DNA from 4 places in the Enterobacter sp. SCRI0065 genome. Region 4 is predicted to be linked to each of the others. Evidence: predicted binding sites of a transcription regulator. Region 4 holds the regulator's gene; each other region holds the start of a gene.
What was found. The regulator PhoB, encoded in region 4, activates phosphate uptake and scavenging genes when phosphate is short. The targets are predictions, from matches to a motif close to CTGTCATAAAACTGNCNNAT.
Positions count from the first base shown of each region.

Region 1 (4,923 bases), on a different contig from region 4:
CTTTACGGCGACGTGCCGTTGATCTCCGTTGAAACATTGACCCGCCTGCGTGATGCCAAGCCGCAGGGTGGCATCGGTTTGTTAACCGTGGAGCTGGACGATCCGACTGGCTATGGCCGCATTACCCGTGAAAACGGAAACGTCACCGGCATCGTTGAGCATAAAGATGCCAGCGAGGAACAACGCCGGATTCAGGAGATCAACACCGGTATCCTGATTGCCAACGGCGCAGATATAAAACGCTGGCTGTCGAAGTTGAACAACAATAATGCTCAGGGCGAATATTACATCACCGACATCATTGCGATGGCGTACCAGGAAGGTCGCGAGATTGCCGCCGTCCATCCGGCGCGTATTAGCGAAACCGACGGGGTGAATAATCGTCTTCAGCTTTCACGCCTCGAGCGTATTTACCAGGCCGAGCAAGCAGAGAAACTGCTGTTGGCTGGCGTCATGCTGCGCGATCCTGCGCGTTTCGATCTGCGCGGTACCCTGTCTCACGGGCGCGATGTTGAAATTGACACTAACGTTATTATTGAAGGCAACGTTCAGCTTGGCGATCGCGTCAAGATTGGTACCGGTTGTGTTATCAAAAACAGCGTCATCGGTGATGATTGTGAAATTAGCCCGTACAGCGTGGTGGAAGATGCACATCTGCAAGCGGCCTGTACTATCGGTCCGTTCGCGCGTCTGCGCCCTGGTGCGGAACTGCTGGAAGGCGCGCATGTCGGTAACTTCGTCGAAATGAAAAAAGCGCGTCTGGGTAAAGGCTCAAAAGCGGGTCATCTGACCTACCTGGGTGACGCGGAAATTGGCGATAACGTGAATATCGGCGCAGGCACCATCACCTGTAACTACGATGGCGCGAACAAATTCAAAACTATCATTGGCGATGATGTGTTTGTCGGCTCCGACAGCCAGCTAGTGGCTCCGGTGACTATCGGCAACGGTGCCACCATCGCCGCAGGCACAACCGTGACGCGCGATGTGGCAGATAACGAGCTGGTGATCAGCCGCGTGCCGCAGGTTCAGAAGCCAGGCTGGCAGCGTCCGGTAAAAATAAAGTAACAGATTTACTCCTCGCCCCTTTGGGGGGAGGGCCGGGGTGAGGGGATAATATAATCCTCCTCCCAAAAGCAGTACTAAAAATATAACCCCACTCTCTACAAGGCTCGGGGCACCCGTAAAGGGTAAATACAGGTCAGCGACAACGCATGGCATAACGCCATTAACAGGAAATCTAACTATGTGTGGAATTGTTGGCGCAGTTGCGCAGCGTGATATTGCTGAAATCCTTATCGAAGGGTTACGTCGTCTGGAATACCGTGGTTACGACTCTGCTGGTCTGGCAGTTGTTGATGCAGAAGGTCACATGACCCGTCTGCGCCGCCTGGGTAAAGTGCAAATGCTGGCGCAAGCTGCGGAAGATACACCGCTGCATGGCGGAACCGGTATTGCCCATACCCGCTGGGCAACGCACGGCGAACCCTCTGAAGGGAACGCTCACCCGCATGTGTCTGAACACATCGTGGTAGTGCATAACGGCATTATCGAAAACCACGAACCGCTGCGCGAAGAGCTGAAAGCGCGCGGTTATACCTTCGTTTCTGAAACCGATACCGAAGTGATTGCTCACCTCGTGCACTGGGAGCTAGAGCAGGGCGGCACGCTGCGTGAAGCAGTGCTGCGCGCAATCCCTCAGCTGCGTGGCGCATACGGTACGGTGATTATGGATTCTCGCGATCCAAGCACCCTTCTGGCAGCACGCTCCGGCAGCCCGATGGTTATCGGTATGGGCATGGGTGAAAACTTTATCGCCTCCGATCAGCTGGCTCTGCTGCCTGTGACCCGTCGCTTTATCTTCCTGGAAGAGGGTGATATCGCCGAAGTCACTCGTCGTAGCGTGACGGTCTTTGATAAGTCTGGTGCGCCGGTTAAGCGTCAGGAGATCGAATCTAACCTGCAATACGACGCTGGCGACAAAGGCGCTTACCGTCACTACATGCAGAAAGAGATTTACGAGCAGCCGAACGCTATCAAAAACACGCTGATTGGCCGAATTACTCACGGTGAAGTGGATCTGAGCGAGCTGGGCGCAAACGCGAATGAAATGCTCGCTAAGGTTGAGCATATTCAGATTGTGGCCTGTGGCACCTCTTACAACTCCGGTATGGTATCGCGTTACTGGTTTGAAGCGCTGGCTGGCGTACCGTGCGATGTCGAAATTGCCTCGGAATTCCGCTATCGCAAATCAGCAGTACGTCGCAACAGCCTGATGATCACCCTTTCCCAGTCCGGTGAAACGGCGGATACCCTGGCGGCACTGCGACTCTCTAAAGAGCTGGGGTACCTCGGTTCTCTGGCCATCTGTAACGTGCCGGGTTCTTCTCTGGTACGTGAGTCCGATCTGGCGCTGATGACTAAAGCGGGAACGGAAATTGGCGTGGCATCGACGAAAGCATTCACCACGCAGCTGACGGTTCTGCTAATGCTGGTGGCTAAACTGGCGCGTCTGAAAGGCCAGGATGCTTCTATTGAGCACGATATCGTTCACGGTCTGCAAGCCCTGCCGAGCCGCATTGAGCAGATGCTGTCTCAGGACAAACGCATCGAAGCGCTGGCTGAAGATTTCTCAGACAAACATCACGCGCTGTTCCTGGGCCGTGGCGATCAGTTCCCGATTGCGCTTGAAGGCGCGCTGAAGCTGAAAGAGATCTCTTATATCCACGCAGAAGCCTACGCGGCAGGTGAGCTGAAACACGGCCCGCTGGCGCTGATAGATGCGGATATGCCGGTTATTGTGGTGGCACCGAATAACGAACTGCTGGAAAAACTGAAATCCAACATTGAAGAAGTGCGCGCCCGTGGCGGCCAGCTGTACGTCTTTGCCGATCGTGACGCCGGTTTTATCAGCAACGACAACATGCACATCATCGAGATGCCGCACGTTGAAGAGGTGATTGCGCCAATCTTCTATACCGTTCCACTCCAGTTGCTGGCCTATCACGTTGCGCTGATTAAAGGCACCGACGTTGACCAGCCGCGTAACCTGGCGAAGTCTGTTACCGTAGAATAATCCTTCCTAAGGCTCCACCATTGGGTGGAGCTTTTTTTACTTTTCTGTCGTACTGCAATCAACGCATTTGCGCATTTATTTATGACAATCTGTCATCTTCAGCTACTTTTTGTAGTGTCACATAAATAAAATATTTCTATAAACCCACTGCCATATAGATGGCTATCATTATGATTAATATCATTTATTTGTTTGTTTTTTAAGTGCAATTTCTCTTGTCATAAAACTGTCATAATTCGTACATTTATCTGTCACCTGTTTGTCCTATTTTGCTCATCGTAGCCACTAAACAATGATTTACGAAATCCTTGCAGGAGACATTATGAAAGTTATGCGTACCACTGTCGCAACTGTTGTCGCCGCGACCTTATCAATGAGCGCGTTCTCTGTGTTCGCAGCAGCAAGTCTGACGGGCGCTGGTGCAACCTTCCCTGCACCGGTATATGCCAAATGGGCAGATACCTATAATAAAGAAACCGGTAACAAGGTTAACTATCAGGGCATTGGCTCCTCCGGTGGCGTTAAACAAATTACAGCTAATACCGTTGATTTCGGTGCTTCTGATGCTCCTCTGTCAGATGACAAACTGGCTCAGGAAGGCCTGTTCCAGTTCCCAACCGTGATCGGCGGTGTTGTGCTGGCCGTGAATATCCCGGGTCTGAAATCTGGCGAGCTGGTGCTGGATGGCAAAACCCTCGGTGATATCTACCTCGGCAAAATTAAGAAGTGGGATGATGAAGCCATCACCAAACTGAACCCTGGCGTTAAACTGCCATCGCAGAACATCGCAGTGGTTCGTCGTGCTGACGGTTCTGGTACCTCCTTCGTCTTCACCAGCTACCTGGCAAAAGTCAACGAAGAGTGGAAATCCAAAGTCGGTTCTGGCTCAACCGTTAACTGGCCGACCGGTCTGGGCGGTAAAGGTAACGACGGTATCGCCGCATTCGTACAGCGTCTACCAGGCTCCATCGGCTACGTAGAATACGCTTACGCTAAGCAGAACAACCTGGCCTACACCAAGCTGATTTCTGCTGACGGCAAGCCGGTTAGCCCGACCGAAGAGAACTTCGCGAACGCGGCTAAAGGCGCTGACTGGAGCAAATCCTTCGCACAGGATCTGACTAACCAGAAAGGTGACGAGGCGTGGCCAATCACCTCCACCACCTTCATTCTGGTGCACAAAGATCAGAAGAAACCTGAGCAGGGTGCTGAAGTGCTGAAGTTCTTCGACTGGGCATACAAAAACGGTGGTAAACAGGCTAACGACCTGGATTACGCCAGCCTGCCGGAAAGCGTGGTTGAGCAGATTCGTGCTGCATGGAAAACCAACGTGAAAGACAGCAGCGGTAAATCATTGTATTAATTTAGCATTCTGACGAAAATGGCGGATGGCGCTCGCGCTTATCCGCTGATTTCGTAAACACGTTTAACAGAAGAGTAATTTATGGCTGCAACCAAGCCTGCATTTAGCCCTCCGGGCAAAAATGGTGACAAGATATTCAGCGCGCTGGTAAGACTGGCTGCGCTGATTGTGCTATTGCTGCTGGGCGGCATTATCGTGTCCCTGGTTATCTCCTCCTGGCCAAGCATTCAGAAATTCGGTTTTGCCTTCCTCTGGACGAAAGAGTGGGATGCGCCGAACGATATCTACGGTGCGCTGGTGCCGATCTACGGCACGCTGGTCACGTCTTTTATCGCCCTGCTGATTGCGGTTCCGGTGAGTTTTGGTATCGCTCTGTTTCTGACCGAACTGGCACCAAACTGGTTGAGACGTCCACTGGGTATTGCGATTGAACTGCTGGCAGCCATTCCCAGTATCGTTTACGGCATGTGGGGTCTGTTTATCT
Region 1 is NZ_JCBAJB010000008.1:29,211-34,133, forward strand. It holds gene glmU (bifunctional UDP-N-acetylglucosamine diphosphorylase/glucosamine-1-phosphate N-acetyltransferase GlmU) at 1-1,068, shown strand, start outside; gene glmS (glutamine--fructose-6-phosphate transaminase (isomerizing)) at 1,247-3,076, shown strand; gene pstS (phosphate ABC transporter substrate-binding protein PstS) at 3,399-4,439, shown strand; gene pstC (phosphate ABC transporter permease PstC) at 4,521-4,923, shown strand, end outside.
Region 1: pstS (phosphate ABC transporter substrate-binding protein PstS) is a predicted target of PhoB. The motif match lies at 3,292-3,311, and genes of this name have one in related genera.

Region 2 (4,923 bases), 470 kb from region 4:
ACCATCACGCTGGCCTTCCCGGATGCGCTTAGCGCGATGCGCTCCCTGAAGGGCATTGGGGCAACGCATCTCCACACCGGTCGTGCTCGCAAGCCGTTGACGCGCGGTGAGCTTCAGCGCCTCGAACTGGCATGGCCGCAGCAGCGAGGCGAGTTCCCGCTCTCTTATCAACTCTTCCATGGGATTATTGAACGTGACTGAACGTTATTTTGTGACCGGAACTGACACCGAGGTGGGTAAAACCGTCGCCAGTTCAGCGCTGTTGCAGGCGGCGCGATTGCAGGGGTTTATCACCGCCGGGTACAAACCGGTGGCCTCCGGCAGCGAGATGATGCCTGAGGGCTTGCGTAATTCCGACGCACTGGCATTGCAGCGTTATAGCAGCCTACCGCTGGCTTACCAGGCCGTGAATCCGTACACCTTCGCCGAAGCCACCTCGCCGCACATTGTCAGCGCTGATGAGAAGCGACCGATCGATTTTGCGGTGCTTTCCGCCGGATTACGCCTGCTGGAAGAGGAAGCCGACTGGGTACTGGTCGAGGGCGCGGGTGGCTGGTTCACGCCGCTTTCGGATGAACACACGTTTGCCGACTGGGTGACCAAAGAACAACTGCCGGTTATCCTGGTTGTTGGCGTCAAACTTGGCTGTATTAACCACGCGATGCTCACCGCGCAGGCGGTTAAACAGGCCGGATTACGGCTGGCGGGCTGGATAGCCAACGACGTTGTTGCGCCAGGGAAGCGTCATCAGGAGTATCTTGCCACGCTGAAAAACGTCCTCCCTGCGCCATTTTTGGGCGAGATCCCCTGGCTTGCTGAAGGTGCCGAAAATGCAGAGACCGGGCGATATCTGGATCTCAGCGTCTTGCATCCAGCGACATCCAGTGGGCAATAAGCTCATCATCCAGCTCGTTAACGTGGCCCTGCGCCACGTTACGCCCGCGATAAAGCATACAGAATCGGTCGGCTACCCGGCGGATAAAGGACAACTGCTGCTCTGCCAGTAGCACCGTCATCCCAAGCTCCCGACTGAGTCGCGCCAATAGCTGGCTCAGTTTGTGGGCAAAAGTGTGTCCCGCGCCGTGCATCGGCTCATCAATAATCAGCAGGCGAGGGTGGGTAATAAGCGCGTTCGCCAACGCCAGCTGGTATTGCTCATCTGCTGACATTCCCGTTGCGCGCGTCTGGCGCAGCGGCCAGAGCTGGGGAAAGAGATCGTAGATTTCGCTGCTGGCTGCGGCGTCCGGTTTTCCTTTCGCCCTCATCGCGACATGCAGATTTTCTTCTACCGTCAGCTGGGAGAAAATCCGCCGATCCTGCGAGACGTAACCAATCCCTGGCATACTCTGCTGTTCTGCGCCCGCGCCGAGCAGGTTGCAAGGAGGGCCACCTTTTTCATGCCAGATGATTGTGCCACTCTCAACGGGAAGATTGCCGGTGATGCAGTTAATCAGGGTCGTTTTACCCATGCCAGGCAGCCCCACCACACCTGTGCAGATGCCCGGAGGCAAATCCAAATCAACATTCCATAATGTATGTTGGCTCCCGTAGAACTGATTGACCGCGCGTAGACTCAACATATTTTCTCCTGAAAAGGCGTTGTGGGTGAAGCTTCACTCTCCATGCTGCAAAACTCCTGCCATCTCATGAAAGTTGTTTAAAAAAGACGCTTTTTTCAGATTTGAACCTCCCTTTTCAGACGGAATAACGCCGTATTGCACACCCTCAGTGCTCAGCGTGACGGGTCATGGTGCAGGCAAGGATCGTAAAAACGTGAGCAAGATCTCGTCTGTTGCTTATGCGGGGCAGGACTGATTATCATCAAAATAAAGCGATAAATATTTTTTGTTGGGACGACTTTGGGAAAAACCGGGAATTTGCCGAGTGGCTAACCATACGGGCTGGAGGCAGTTATCCACTATTCCTGTGGATAACCTTGTGCATTAGAGTTAGAAAACCCAAGGTAAGCGAGAGAAGACGCGGCCTGCGCATGAATTGGCGCGAAACGCGGCTTTAAGAAATATCTTCTATTAATTAACTAGTTAGACAAAAGCAATTAGCGTAATGAAAGTGTCATCCGTTGCCATAAAACTATCATTACGTGGCTTGACAAATGTTAAAACCGAAAAAGTTTTGGGGATAACACCCGGCGCGTGATTTTTTTATTATGACACTGGTTTTACATCCAGTGTTTTTTACTGGCAAATTTATCAGTCCCGAGTAAAATTACTCTCCTGCCGCTTATTCCGTCATCAGGTTGTTGCTCATGAGTAAACCGTTCAAATTGAATTCTGCCTTCCGTCCTTCTGGCGATCAGCCAGAGGCGATCCGTCGTCTCAAAGTGGGCCTTGAAGATGGCCTCGCGCACCAGACGCTGTTGGGCGTAACAGGTTCAGGCAAAACGTTTACCGTTGCCAACGTGATTGCAGATTTACAGCGCCCCACGATGGTGCTGGCACCCAACAAAACCCTGGCGGCGCAGCTCTATGGCGAGATGAAAGAGTTCTTCCCGGATAACGCTGTGGAGTATTTCGTCTCCTACTACGATTACTATCAGCCAGAGGCCTATGTGCCGAGCTCAGACACGTTTATCGAGAAAGATGCCTCGGTCAACGAACACATCGAGCAAATGCGTCTGTCGGCAACCAAGGCGCTTCTGGAGCGTAGGGATGTCATTGTGGTGGCGTCGGTTTCTGCGATCTATGGTCTGGGCGATCCCGATCTTTATCTCAAGATGATGCTGCACCTGACGAACGGGATGATTATCGATCAGCGCGCCATATTGCGTCGCCTGACCGAACTGCAATACACCCGTAACGATCAGGCGTTTCAGCGTGGTACGTTCCGCGTGCGCGGTGAGGTGATTGATATCTTCCCTGCGGAATCCGACGATCTCGCGCTGCGCGTAGAGCTTTTTGACGAGGAGGTTGAGCGGCTCTCGCTTTTTGATCCCCTCACCGGACAGGTTGATTCGGCGATTCAACGTTTTACCGTCTATCCCAAAACGCACTACGTGACCCCGCGAGAGCGCATTGTGCAGGCGATGGAAGATATAAAAATTGAGCTTGCCGACAGGCGCAAGGTGCTGTTGGCGAACAATAAACTGCTCGAAGAGCAGCGCATCAGCCAGCGTACCCAGTTCGATTTAGAGATGATGAACGAGCTGGGCTACTGCTCGGGTATCGAAAACTACTCACGTTATCTTTCCGGGCGCGGGCCGGGCGAAGCACCGCCAACGCTGTTTGACTATCTGCCAGCCGATGGGCTGCTGGTGGTCGATGAATCACACGTCACTATTCCGCAAATCGGCGGCATGTATCGCGGCGACCGCGCGCGAAAAGAAACGCTGGTGGAGTACGGGTTCCGCCTGCCATCGGCGCTTGATAACCGTCCGATGAAGTTCGAAGAATTTGAGGCGCTGGCTCCGCAAACGATCTACGTCTCGGCAACGCCGGGTAATTACGAGCTTGAAAAATGCGGCGATGATGTGGTGGATCAGGTCGTGCGTCCCACCGGGCTGCTTGACCCGATTATCGAAGTACGTCCTGTGGGAACCCAGGTCGACGACCTGCTCTCAGAAATTCGTATTCGAGCCTCCATCAACGAACGCGTACTGGTAACAACGCTCACCAAACGTATGGCAGAAGATCTGACCGAATATCTGGAAGAGCATGGCGAGCGCGTTCGCTATCTGCACTCGGATATTGATACTGTGGAACGAATGGAAATTATCCGCGATTTACGTCTCGGCAAGTTCGACGTGCTGGTGGGGATTAACCTTCTGCGAGAAGGTCTGGATATGCCGGAAGTGTCGCTGGTGGCCATTCTGGATGCCGATAAAGAGGGCTTCCTGCGTTCTGAACGTTCACTGATTCAGACCATTGGCCGCGCCGCGCGTAACATCAACGGTAAAGCGATTCTTTACGGCGATAAAATTACGGCGTCGATGGCGAAAGCCATTAGCGAAACCGAACGTCGTCGTGAGAAACAGCATCAGTACAACATTGAAAATGGCATTATCCCGCAGGGTTTGAACAAGAAGGTAGTGGATATTCTGGCGTTGGGTCAGGGGCTTGCCAAAACCAAGGGCAAAGGTCGCGGGAAATCGCGCTCGCCGGTTGAGGCCGATCCGATTGAACTGGTGCTGACGCCGAAAGCGTTGCAGCAGAAGATCCACGAGCTTGAAGGGCAGATGATGCAGCATGCGCAAAACCTGGAGTTTGAAGAGGCTGCGCAAATTCGTGACCAGCTCCATCAGCTGCGCGAACTGTTTATTGCGGCGTCGTAAATAATATCGCCCCTTATTGGAAACAATGAAGGGGCGCTATGTTTAACCTAATTCCTGAATTGCCTTTTCCAGCGCTTCGCGCAGCAGGTGTCGGTCGTGACGATACTTAATGTCACTCGCTTCGAGCGGTTCCTGCACGACGACGCGGCCTTCCAGATTCGACACATCCACCTTTGGCCCCACCACTACGCCATCGATAATCTTCTTACCGACGTACTGTTCCATGATGTGTAGTTTGTCAGCCAGCGACAAACTGGCTGCCGCCGGGCTGAGTTCACGGCCCAGGTTACCGATGTAAACCATCGGCGCGGGCGTCCTGCGTAGCGCCTGCGCCAGCTCTTTGACCAGCAGAATCGGCATCAGGCTGGTGTAAAAACTGCCGGGACCAATCAGGATTAGGTCAGCATCAGCGATAGCGTCGACGGCTTCACGCGTGGCGGGTACGCTCGGATAGGTCATCAGCTCTTTAGGCGGGTGGATGAGCTGATCGATATTGACCTCGCCGTAAACTTCATGGTCTTCCACGTCGATGGCCATCAAATCGACCGGTTGTTCAGACATTGGGATCAGGAACGCATCTACTTTTAGCAGGTTTCGTATTAAATTGATGGCTTCTAAAGGCCTGACGCTCAGGT
Region 2 is NZ_JCBAJB010000001.1:545,584-550,506, forward strand. It holds gene bioC (malonyl-ACP O-methyltransferase BioC) at 1-201, shown strand, start outside; gene bioD (dethiobiotin synthase) at 194-895, shown strand; gene AC6EMZ_RS02675 (ABC transporter ATP-binding protein) at 858-1,580, opposite strand; gene uvrB (excinuclease ABC subunit UvrB) at 2,267-4,288, shown strand; gene yvcK (uridine diphosphate-N-acetylglucosamine-binding protein YvcK) at 4,331-4,923, opposite strand, start outside.
Region 2: uvrB (excinuclease ABC subunit UvrB) is a predicted target of PhoB. The motif match lies at 2,081-2,100, and genes of this name have one in related genera.

Region 3 (4,923 bases), on a different contig from region 4:
GCGCGGTTCAATGCCCTGAAAGAGAAAAGGAATATCGTTTCGCTTAACTTCAATCAGCGTGAGAAAGAGAACGCGGAAGATGACGCAACCCGACTGGCGCGCATCAACGACCGCTTCAAACGCGAAGGTAAGCCGTTGCTGAAGAAACTGGACGATCTGCCGAAAGATTACCAGGAGCCAGATCCTTATCTGGACGAGACGGTACACATCGCTCTCGACCTGGCTAAGCAGGAAAAAGACAAACCTGCAACGCAGCCGGCTCCGGCAAAATAGACCTGAACAGGCACAAGAAATTGTGCCTGTTTTTTTTAGTTCTGCATCCTCCCGTAAGTAAGACATTAAACAATGTAAAGTTGTGTCTTTCTGGTGACTTACGCATGTCGAATCCTTGAAAATGGCCACAATACCCATACGATGTGGGTAATCGCATAGTGCGTTTTGTTCAACAGAGGTTAAAAGAAAATTATGATGCGAATCGCGCTCTTCCTGCTCACCAACCTGGCGGTTATGGTGGTTTTCGGGCTTGTGCTAAGCCTGACGGGAATTCAATCAAGTAGCGTTCAAGGCCTGCTGATTATGGCGCTGCTGTTTGGTTTTGGTGGTTCCTTCATCTCGTTGTTGATGTCGAAGTGGATGGCGCTGAAATCCGTAGGCGGTGAAGTTATCGAGCAGCCGCGTAACGATATGGAAAAGTGGTTGATGAATACGGTCGCGCAGCAGTCGCGCCAGGCGGGCATTGCTATGCCGCAGGTTGCGATTTATCACGCGCCGGATATCAACGCCTTTGCAACAGGTGCTCGTCGAGATGCGTCGCTGGTAGCGGTCAGTACGGGTTTGCTGCAAAACATGAGCCGTGATGAAGCTGAAGCGGTTATCGCGCATGAAATCAGCCATATTGCTAACGGTGATATGGTAACCATGACGCTGATTCAGGGCGTGGTGAACACCTTCGTTATCTTTATCTCACGCATCCTGGCGCAAATTGCCGCTGGCTTTATGGGCGGTAACCGTGATGAAGGTGAAAGTAGCAACGGTAACCCAATGATTTACTTTGTGGTTGCTATGGTGCTTGAACTGGTCTTCGGGATTCTGGCGAGTATTATCACCATGTGGTTCTCACGTCATCGCGAATTCCATGCCGATGCCGGTTCTGCAAAGCTGGTGGGTCGTGAGAAGATGATTGCTGCACTGCAGCGTCTGAAAACCAGCTATGAGCCGCAGGAAGCCACCAGCATGATGGCATTTTGCATCAACGGTAAATCGAAGTCGTTGAGTGAGATGTTTATGACCCACCCACCGCTCGACAAGCGTATCGAAGCGCTGCGTACCGGGGCATATATCAAGTAAGTACCGCTCCACTGAAAACTGGCCGGGAAAGGTGTTATCGCCTCCCGGCCTTTTTTTATGCTTGCGAACGTGGTTGTGTCACGCGTAGCCCACTGATGACGGCGGCCAGAGTGGCAAGGATACCGGCGGTTAACAGGGCAATGTGGGTGCCATTAGTGCCTGACAGATTAAACATCAACGCGACCAGCGCCGCCCCTGAGCTTTGTCCTAGCAGTCTTGCTGTGCCCAACATTCCGCTAGCGCCACCGCTGCGATGGCGAGGGGCCGCAGACATAATAGTGTGGTTGTTTGGTGACTGGAACAGACCAAAACCGGCACCGCACAGTACCATTCTCCAGATAATGTCCATATCCGTTGGCGTCGCAGGCAGCATCGCAAGTGCAAAAAGACCGGTTGCCATGACCGCTAAGCCCAATGCTCCCAGCAGCCCTGCGTGTACTCGTTCGATAAGATAGCCCGCCAGCGGAGCCATCACCATGGTTGCCAGTGGCCACGGTGTCAGCAGTAGCCCCGTTTCCACTTCTGTACGTCCTACAACGCTTTGTAAAAAGAAGGGCAGTGACACTAAAGCAAGCATTTGTGCGCAGAATGAACAGATTGAAGTACCAATCGACAGTGAAAACAACGGGATACGCAGGAGGTCTACAGGCAGCAAAGGCACAGGTAGCGCCAGTTGACGACGTACAAAAAAGAATCCAATTACCAGCATAGCGACAATCTCAGCACCGATTAACGTCAGCGACTGGCCCTGGGCGAACCCACTTAGCGCCGTGATCAGCAGACCAAAGGTCAGAGCATTCATGATGGCGCTTGGCAAATCGAAGCGGGGCATGGTGTTTTTTGCCCCGTTTGCCGGAAGAAAGCGCATTGCAAAAAGGAGGGCAACAATGCCCAGCGGTACGTTGATTAAAAACAGCCATTGCCAGGAGGCTACAGAAAGTATCGCAGCGGCGATCGTTGGCCCTGCGGCCGATGACACCGCGACGATGAAGGAGTTAATCCCCATTCCCCGCCCGAGCTGGCTCTGAGGATAGATCAAGCGTATCAATGCGGTATTCACGCTCATTAGCGCGGCGCCACCGAATCCTTGCGCGATACGTGCGAAGGTCAAGGTATACAGCGAGTCTGAGAGCGCGCAAAAAAGCGAAGTGATGGTGAAGACAACCAGGCCGCACTGATAAACGCGGCGATATCCGAACATATCGCCCAGGAAAGAGAACGAGAGCAAAGACACCACAATCGCAATCTGGTAGGCGTTAACGACCCAAATTGAACTGGCAGGCGAGGCATTAAGGTCGTGAGCGATAGTGGGTAATGCCACGTTCGCGATTGCACCATCGAGAACGGCCATAGAAATACCGATGATAATCGTGGCTATAGCACCGTACCGCTGCGGTAGCGGAACGCCATCAGAGAGATTTTTTTCCATTGGTAATGAAAGGCTCAGCGTGAAATTATTCTTAGTGTCACTATTTTAGCACTGATATTTCGGTTTTATGTCGCAGATTTGTAACGAACCAAACGCAGAACGATTGCAGCGAGCGAGCCGCGAATTTATAATAAAAACCGGTTCTGATTTTTATAAAACACTCGCAATGAGGTGATAAATGGCAATTGCAGATTTGGACAAGCAGCCAGATTCTGTTTCTTCCGTGCTGAAGGTGTTTGGCATCTTGCAGGCGCTCGGTGAAGAGCGTGAAATTGGTATTACAGAGTTGTCGCAGCGTGTGATGATGTCGAAAAGCACCGTTTATCGCTTTTTGCAAACCATGAAGTCACTGGGATACGTAGCGCAGGAAGGCGAATCCGAGAAGTATTCTCTGACGCTGAAACTGTTTGAGTTGGGCGCACGTGCGCTGCAAAACGTGGATCTTATTCGTAGCGCAGATATTCAGATGCGTGAACTCTCGCGTTTGACGAAAGAGACGGTTCACCTGGGCGCTTTGGATGAAGACAGCATTGTTTATATCCATAAAATCGACTCCATGTACAACCTGCGCATGTACTCGCGAATCGGGCGTCGTAACCCGCTTTACAGCACCGCGATCGGTAAAGTACTGCTGGCGTGGCGTGACCGCGAAGAAGTAAAAGAAATCCTCGAAGATGTCGAATACAAGCGCAGTACTGAACGTACTATTACCAGCACCGATGAGCTGTTAACGGTACTCGACACGGTTCGTCAACAAGGTTATGGCGAAGACAACGAAGAGCAGGAAGAGGGATTACGTTGTATCGGTGTGCCTGTTTTCGACCGCTTCGGCGTCGTCATTGCCGGACTGAGTATCTCATTCCCCACCCTGCGTTTCTCTGAAGAACGCCTGCACGAGTACGTTGAGATGCTGCATACCGCTGCACGTAAGATTTCAGAACAAATGGGCTATAACGACTATCCTTTCTGAATCAGATAAATGAAAAACGCCGCATTTTCTGCGGCGTTTTTGTTGATGTGAGATCTGACCTTGATTAACCGTTATCGACAACCATTTCACTTTTTCGTAATACCGGGCAGCTAGATAACCCGATGAACCCGCTACTGGAGTGCAGATACTGCGCCGTGCTGGTTCCTCGTGCCGTGAGATATTTGCACTGGATACCCAGTCCTGCTGCGTTTTCAGTGCTTCCCACAAGCACACCGTAGCCAGTCAATAACAATCCAGTCCACACAATCGCTAGTGCAATAATCGTTCGAATCATTACGTGCATCATTGCCTCTTATTTTTTTACTCATGATGGATCAAGCGTAACCGGTTTACTCTATGAAACAAGTGCATGATTCCGAAAACAAGTTGATGCAGGTACAGTTAGTCTCTGTTTAAGATAACCGTGATAACCTGGCAATATCAGGTCATAAGACGGAGTTCGGAGTGAAAAAAATACGCTGGGTAATTCTGATCGTTGCTTTGATTGCATGCGTCATCCTGTGGACGCAGATGATCAATGTAATGTGCGATCAGGACGTACAGTTTTTTAGCGGCGTTTGTGCAATCAATCAATTTATCCCGTGGTAACACGCATTTTTTGTGAAGATGATTTCCTTCCTCTGCGTCAGTGCTAAAATAGGCGTTTTATTTGAGGTGGTGAAATGGGTGAGTTAACGAGTTCGGGGCTGCTTAACGTAGCTTCGCTGGCGATATCGTTAGTTGTGATGATCGTCGGATTAGTGTTGTGGTTCTTCATTAATCGCGCAAGCTCGCGCACTGACGAGCAGATAGAACTGCTTGAAGCATTGCTCGATCAGCAGAAGCGCCAGAATGCGTTATTGCGTCGTCTCTGTGAAGCGAATGAACCTGAAGAAAAACCAGCGCCGAATGCCCCTGTAGAAGAGGCTAAAGAGGATGAAGATGATTTCATTCGTCTGGTCGCGGAACGCTAAATAGCACAACAGGGGAGGTGGCTGTGGTCTGGAAAAATCCCTGGTACGATCCCTCCCTTACGCACCATACACCTAACGGCTTTCGCAACCCTGGTTTAACGGACCATCAACCAGGTGACCTGGAACGATGGCGCAATGAGCGAAAGGCGGCAGGTTTGCCTAAGCCGCCCGCGTTAGGCTACAGCGATTTCATACAACAATGG
Region 3 is NZ_JCBAJB010000002.1:771,247-776,169, forward strand. It holds gene prc (carboxy terminal-processing peptidase) at 1-273, shown strand, start outside; gene htpX (protease HtpX) at 466-1,347, shown strand; gene AC6EMZ_RS09520 (MFS transporter) at 1,403-2,776, opposite strand; gene kdgR (DNA-binding transcriptional regulator KdgR) at 2,955-3,746, shown strand; gene AC6EMZ_RS09530 (YobH family protein) at 3,811-4,050, opposite strand; gene mgrB (PhoP/PhoQ regulatory lipoprotein MgrB) at 4,212-4,355, shown strand; gene AC6EMZ_RS09540 (YebO family protein) at 4,430-4,720, shown strand; gene AC6EMZ_RS09545 (MBL fold metallo-hydrolase) at 4,744-4,923, shown strand, end outside.
Region 3: kdgR (DNA-binding transcriptional regulator KdgR) is a predicted target of PhoB. The motif match lies at 2,831-2,850, and genes of this name have one in related genera.

Region 4 (4,923 bases):
GACCAGCCCAGATGGTATAGCGAGTCAGCAGACGCGCTTCGGTCACGCCACGAGAACGCGCCGCGTTAACAATCACAATACCGAAGACCATTGCGCCCAGCGTATCCATCGTCAGATAACCGTTCACAAAGCCGTTGGAGAAGGCCGCATTTTTATAGGCGTCCATCGCATCGCTGATAGGGCCTGCTGGCCACACAACCGCAGCGACAGCCAGTACAACCAGCGCAACGATTTTCATCGGTGCCAGGAAGTTACCCACGGTATCGAGCAGTTTGCCCGGATAGAGCGAAACCAGAATAACAATCGCGAAATAAACCAGGCTGTAGATAAACAGCGGCATTGCGCCATCGCCCGTCAGCGGGGCAATGCCCACTTCAAAGGAAACCGTCGCAGTGCGCGGCGTCGCAAACAGCGGGCCAACGGCCAGGTAGCAAACGGTCGCCAGCAGAACGCCAGCCACTTTACCGATTGGCGTACTGAGGCTATCCACCCCACCACCGACTTTCGCCAGCGCGACAACGGTGAGTACCGGTAGACCCACAGCGGTAATCAGGAACCCAAAAGCCGCTGTCCAGACGTGTTCACCCGCCTGCAAGCCAACCATGGGAGGAAAAATGATATTTCCTGCGCCGACGAACAGCGCAAAAGTCATAAAGCCCAGCGCGATGATGTCACGCGATTTTAAATGATGGGTCATAGAACCTTACTGCCTGTGGATGTGGTGTTGTAAACGTTGAAATTTTCGCCATCCCAAAAGGGACAATACGGCGGAAAATTAACTCTATTTCAGCGGGATATGCTCCCATGCTGGCGTGGCGAAGAATAGTTTTTCGATTTACCGCGCAAATACAGTCGGTATGACAGTACATGGGGCGCAATTTAAACGCTTATAACGTTTAAAGGCAAGGTGGGATCGTAAAACCAGAACAATATGCCAGCATGGGAATGAGGTCTGGAACAATACGCTAAGTATAAGAAAAACCCATGGGTAATCATGCGAACAAAAAAGCATCAGCCGTATAAAATTCACGCGCGTTTTTCTTGACTGCAAAGTAAACAGGCCAGCAAAGGCTGGCCTGTGGAAAGGAAATCTGACACCCGCAATATCAGGCGCTTTTTTTGGCAATTAATCGTTCCGGGATGATAAAGCTGAATCGCGTACCTTTGCCCGGCGTGCTCTGAATATCCAGCCGACTTTCGTGATGATTGACGGCGTGCTTCACAATCGCCAGGCCCAATCCGCTTCCGCCAGTTTGTCGGGACCGCGCTTTGTCAACGCGATAGAAACGTTCGGTCAGGCGCGGAATGTGCTCCGCTGCGATACCCGGCCCATTATCTTCTACGCTGAACTCTGCGCCCGTCGGAAGATGCCGCCAACGAACCACAATTTTGGTTCCTTCCGGGGTGTGATTGACCGCGTTGTAGACCAGGTTAGAGATAGCACTGCGCAACTGATCTTCGCTTCCGAGTACTTTCAGCGCGTTATCCACCTCAAACACAATGTCATGTTTTTTGTGACTCAATGTCTGAGCTTCACGCTCCACAACCCGCAACATCATAGGCACATCGATAGTCTCATTCAGCGCCAGCGTCGGTGCCGCTTCGATTTTTGAAAGCGTGAGAAGCTGCTTCACCAGCCCTTCCATACGATGGGTTTGCTCGCGCATGGTGTGCAGCGCTTTCTCGCGCGGCGCGCCTTCCAGCGTTTGCTCCTGCATCATCTCCAGATAGCCCTGAAGCACGGTGAGCGGAGTCCGAAGTTCATGGCTGACGTTGGCAAAGAAGTTGCGTCGCGCGCCTTCAAGCTGGTGCATCTGGGTCACATCTCGCGCCACCATCAGCCATTGCCGATCGCTATAAGGCATCACGCGAATTTCCAGGTGTCGACCGGTGTTTAATATCAAATTATGTGGCCGAGAAAAGTCACGTTTTTTTAGGTAAACCGTGAATTCGGGATAACGCAGGAGGTTAAGGATATTTTGGCCATTATCGTCGGGCCAGCGTAATCCCAGCAGCTGTTGCGCCAGTCCGTTGCACCAAAAAATCGTCCCTTCTTCGGTCGTCAGGATCACGGCATCCGGCAGCGACTCCGCGCCGCTGCGAAAGCGTTTAATCAAACTACCCAGCTCACGACGGCGCTTTTTGTTACGCATTTGCATCTGGTGAAGGCCGTACAGTAAAGGCTCCCAGCTGCCGCTACCGGGGGGCGGCGTCATGCTGCGATCCACCCACAGCCACCAGGATAGTCTCAGTAAATTCCAGAAATGCCAGATCAACAGACTCGTCACTGCCGCCAGTAAAAACCACGGCAAATGACCAAAGATAGCCCCCAAAATGAGGGCCGGAAGACAGCATAAGATCAGTTCAAAAACGAGCCTTTTCCATGACAGACGTTCCAGCACGCGTCACACTCCTGTCATTAATCAGAAACGGGTTGAAAAACGATAACCCGTGCCGCGAACCGTCTGCACCATGCGATCGTGGCCGCTGTGTTCCAGCGCTTTACGCAAGCGGCGAATATGCACATCGACCGTTCGATCCTCGACATAGACGTTAGTTCCCCAGACGTTATTCAGCAACTGCTCTCGGCTGTATACGCGTTCCGGATGAGTCATGAAGAAGTGCAATAATTTGAATTCAGTTGGTCCCATGTCGAGCGGATTTTCACCGGTCATCACACGATGCGAGGTCGGGTCCAGACTCAATCCCTGCATCTCTATCACCTCTTCCACCGCCATCGGTGAAATACGGCGCATCACCGCTTTGATACGCGCCACCAGCTCTTTCGGCGAGAATGGCTTGGTGATGTAATCATCGGCGCCCGTCTCCAGACCGCGTACACGGTCTTCTTCTTCACCGCGCGCCGTCAGCATGACCACTGGAATATCACGCGTCATGGCTTCACGCTTAATATGTTTGATAAATTGCAGTCCAGAGCCGCCTGGCAACATCCAGTCAAGCAGAATCAAATCAGGCCAGGGTTCGTTCAGCTGATTCACCGCGCTGTCATAATCTTCAGCCTCCACCGGCTGAAAACCGTTTTGTTCGAGCACGAAGCACACCATTTCACGAATTGGAGCTTCATCTTCTACGACCAGAATACGTCTCGCCATACTTTGCCCTGTCTTATTTAAGTTAATAGTTTGTAATGCGGCGTCATTATGCGTCAGATTTATGACAGATTTATGAAAAACATCACTACCACAAATGGCAAACTGTTGTTTTGTTACAGCGGTTATTTTCCTGCCTCTGAAAGTTTATAATCCTCTTCACCTTTTTTTGCCACGGATCTGTTATGCGCATACTTCACACCTCGGACTGGCATCTGGGTCAAAATTTTTACAGCAAAAGCCGCGCCGCTGAACATGAAGCCTTCCTGAACTGGCTGCTGGAAACCGCCCAGTCACACGAGGTAGACGCGATTATTGTCGCGGGCGATATTTTTGATACCGGATCGCCACCCAGCTATGCGCGTGAGTTATACAACCGCTTCGTGGTCAATTTGCAGCATACCGGCTGCCATCTGGTGATCGTTGCAGGCAACCATGACTCGGTGGCAACGCTTAATGAGTCTCGCGATATCCTCGCGTTTCTGAATACCACCGTGGTCGCCAACGCCGGTCAAGCTCCGCAAATCATGAAAAAACGCGACGGCACGCCGGGTGCGGTGCTCTGCCCGGTTCCTTTTTTGCGTCCTCGCGACATCGTGCAAAGCCAGGCAGGACTTTCAGGCGGCGAAAAACAGCAACATCTGCTGCAATCCATTACTGAATATTATCAGCAGCAGTATACCGATGCCTGCGCGGTTCGCGGCGACACTCCTCTTCCGGTCATCGCCACCGGACATTTGACCACCGTGGGCGCCAGTAAAAGTGACGCGGTCCGTGAGATCTATATCGGTACTCTGGATGCGTTCCCGGCGCAAAACTTCCCTCCAGCCGATTACATCGCGCTGGGCCATATCCATCGCGCGCAGGTTATTGGCGGGTGCGAGCATATTCGCTACTGCGGCTCACCGATATCACTGAGTTTCGATGAAACAGGTAAGCCTAAAAGCGTCCATCTGGTGAGTTTTTCCGAGGGAAAACTGAGCACCGTCGAGACCCTGCAAGTCCCCGTTACGCAACCGCTGGCGGTGCTAAAAGGCGACCTGGCGAGCATTACCGCGCAGCTCGAACAGTGGCGTGGCGTCGAGCAGGATCCTCCCGTCTGGCTGGATATTGAAATCACCACCGACGATTATCTCCACGATATGCAGCGCAAGATTCAGGCGTTAACCGAAGATTTACCCGTTGAGGTTTTACTGGTGCGCCGTAGCCGCGAGCAACGCGAGAAAATTCTCTTAAGTACGCAGCGCGAAACGCTAAGCGAACTGAAAGTTGAAGAGGTCTTTGAACGTCGACTGGCACAAGAAGAGATCGACGACGCGAAACGCGAAAGAGTGAACGAGCTTTTTACCCATACGCTACACACGCTGAATGATGAGGAAGAAAACGCATGAAAATTTTAAGCCTGCGTTTGAAAAACCTCAATTCTCTGAAGGGTGAATGGAAAATCGACTTTACCGCCGAGCCCTTCGCCAGCAACGGTCTGTTTGCCATCACTGGCGCAACCGGCGCGGGTAAAACGACGCTGCTCGACGCCATCTGCCTGGCGCTGTATCACGAGACGCCGCGCCTCAATACGGTATCTCAATCACAAAATGATTTGATGACCCGCGATACCGCTGAATGTCTCGCTGAAGTCGAGTTTGAGGTGAAAGGCGTCGCCTATCGCGCTTTCTGGAGCCAGAACCGCGCGCGCAATCAGCCAGACGGGAACTTACAGGCACCGCGTGTCGAACTGGCCCAGTGTGAAGATGGCAAAATCCTCGCCGATAAGGTGAAAGATAAACTGGAGCTGACCGCCTCGCTTACCGGGCTA
Region 4 is NZ_JCBAJB010000001.1:71,097-76,019, reverse strand. It holds gene brnQ (branched-chain amino acid transporter carrier protein BrnQ) at 1-697, opposite strand, end outside; gene phoR (phosphate regulon sensor histidine kinase PhoR) at 1,107-2,402, opposite strand; gene phoB (phosphate response regulator transcription factor PhoB) at 2,424-3,113, opposite strand; gene sbcD (exonuclease subunit SbcD) at 3,296-4,501, shown strand; gene sbcC (exonuclease subunit SbcC) at 4,498-4,923, shown strand, end outside.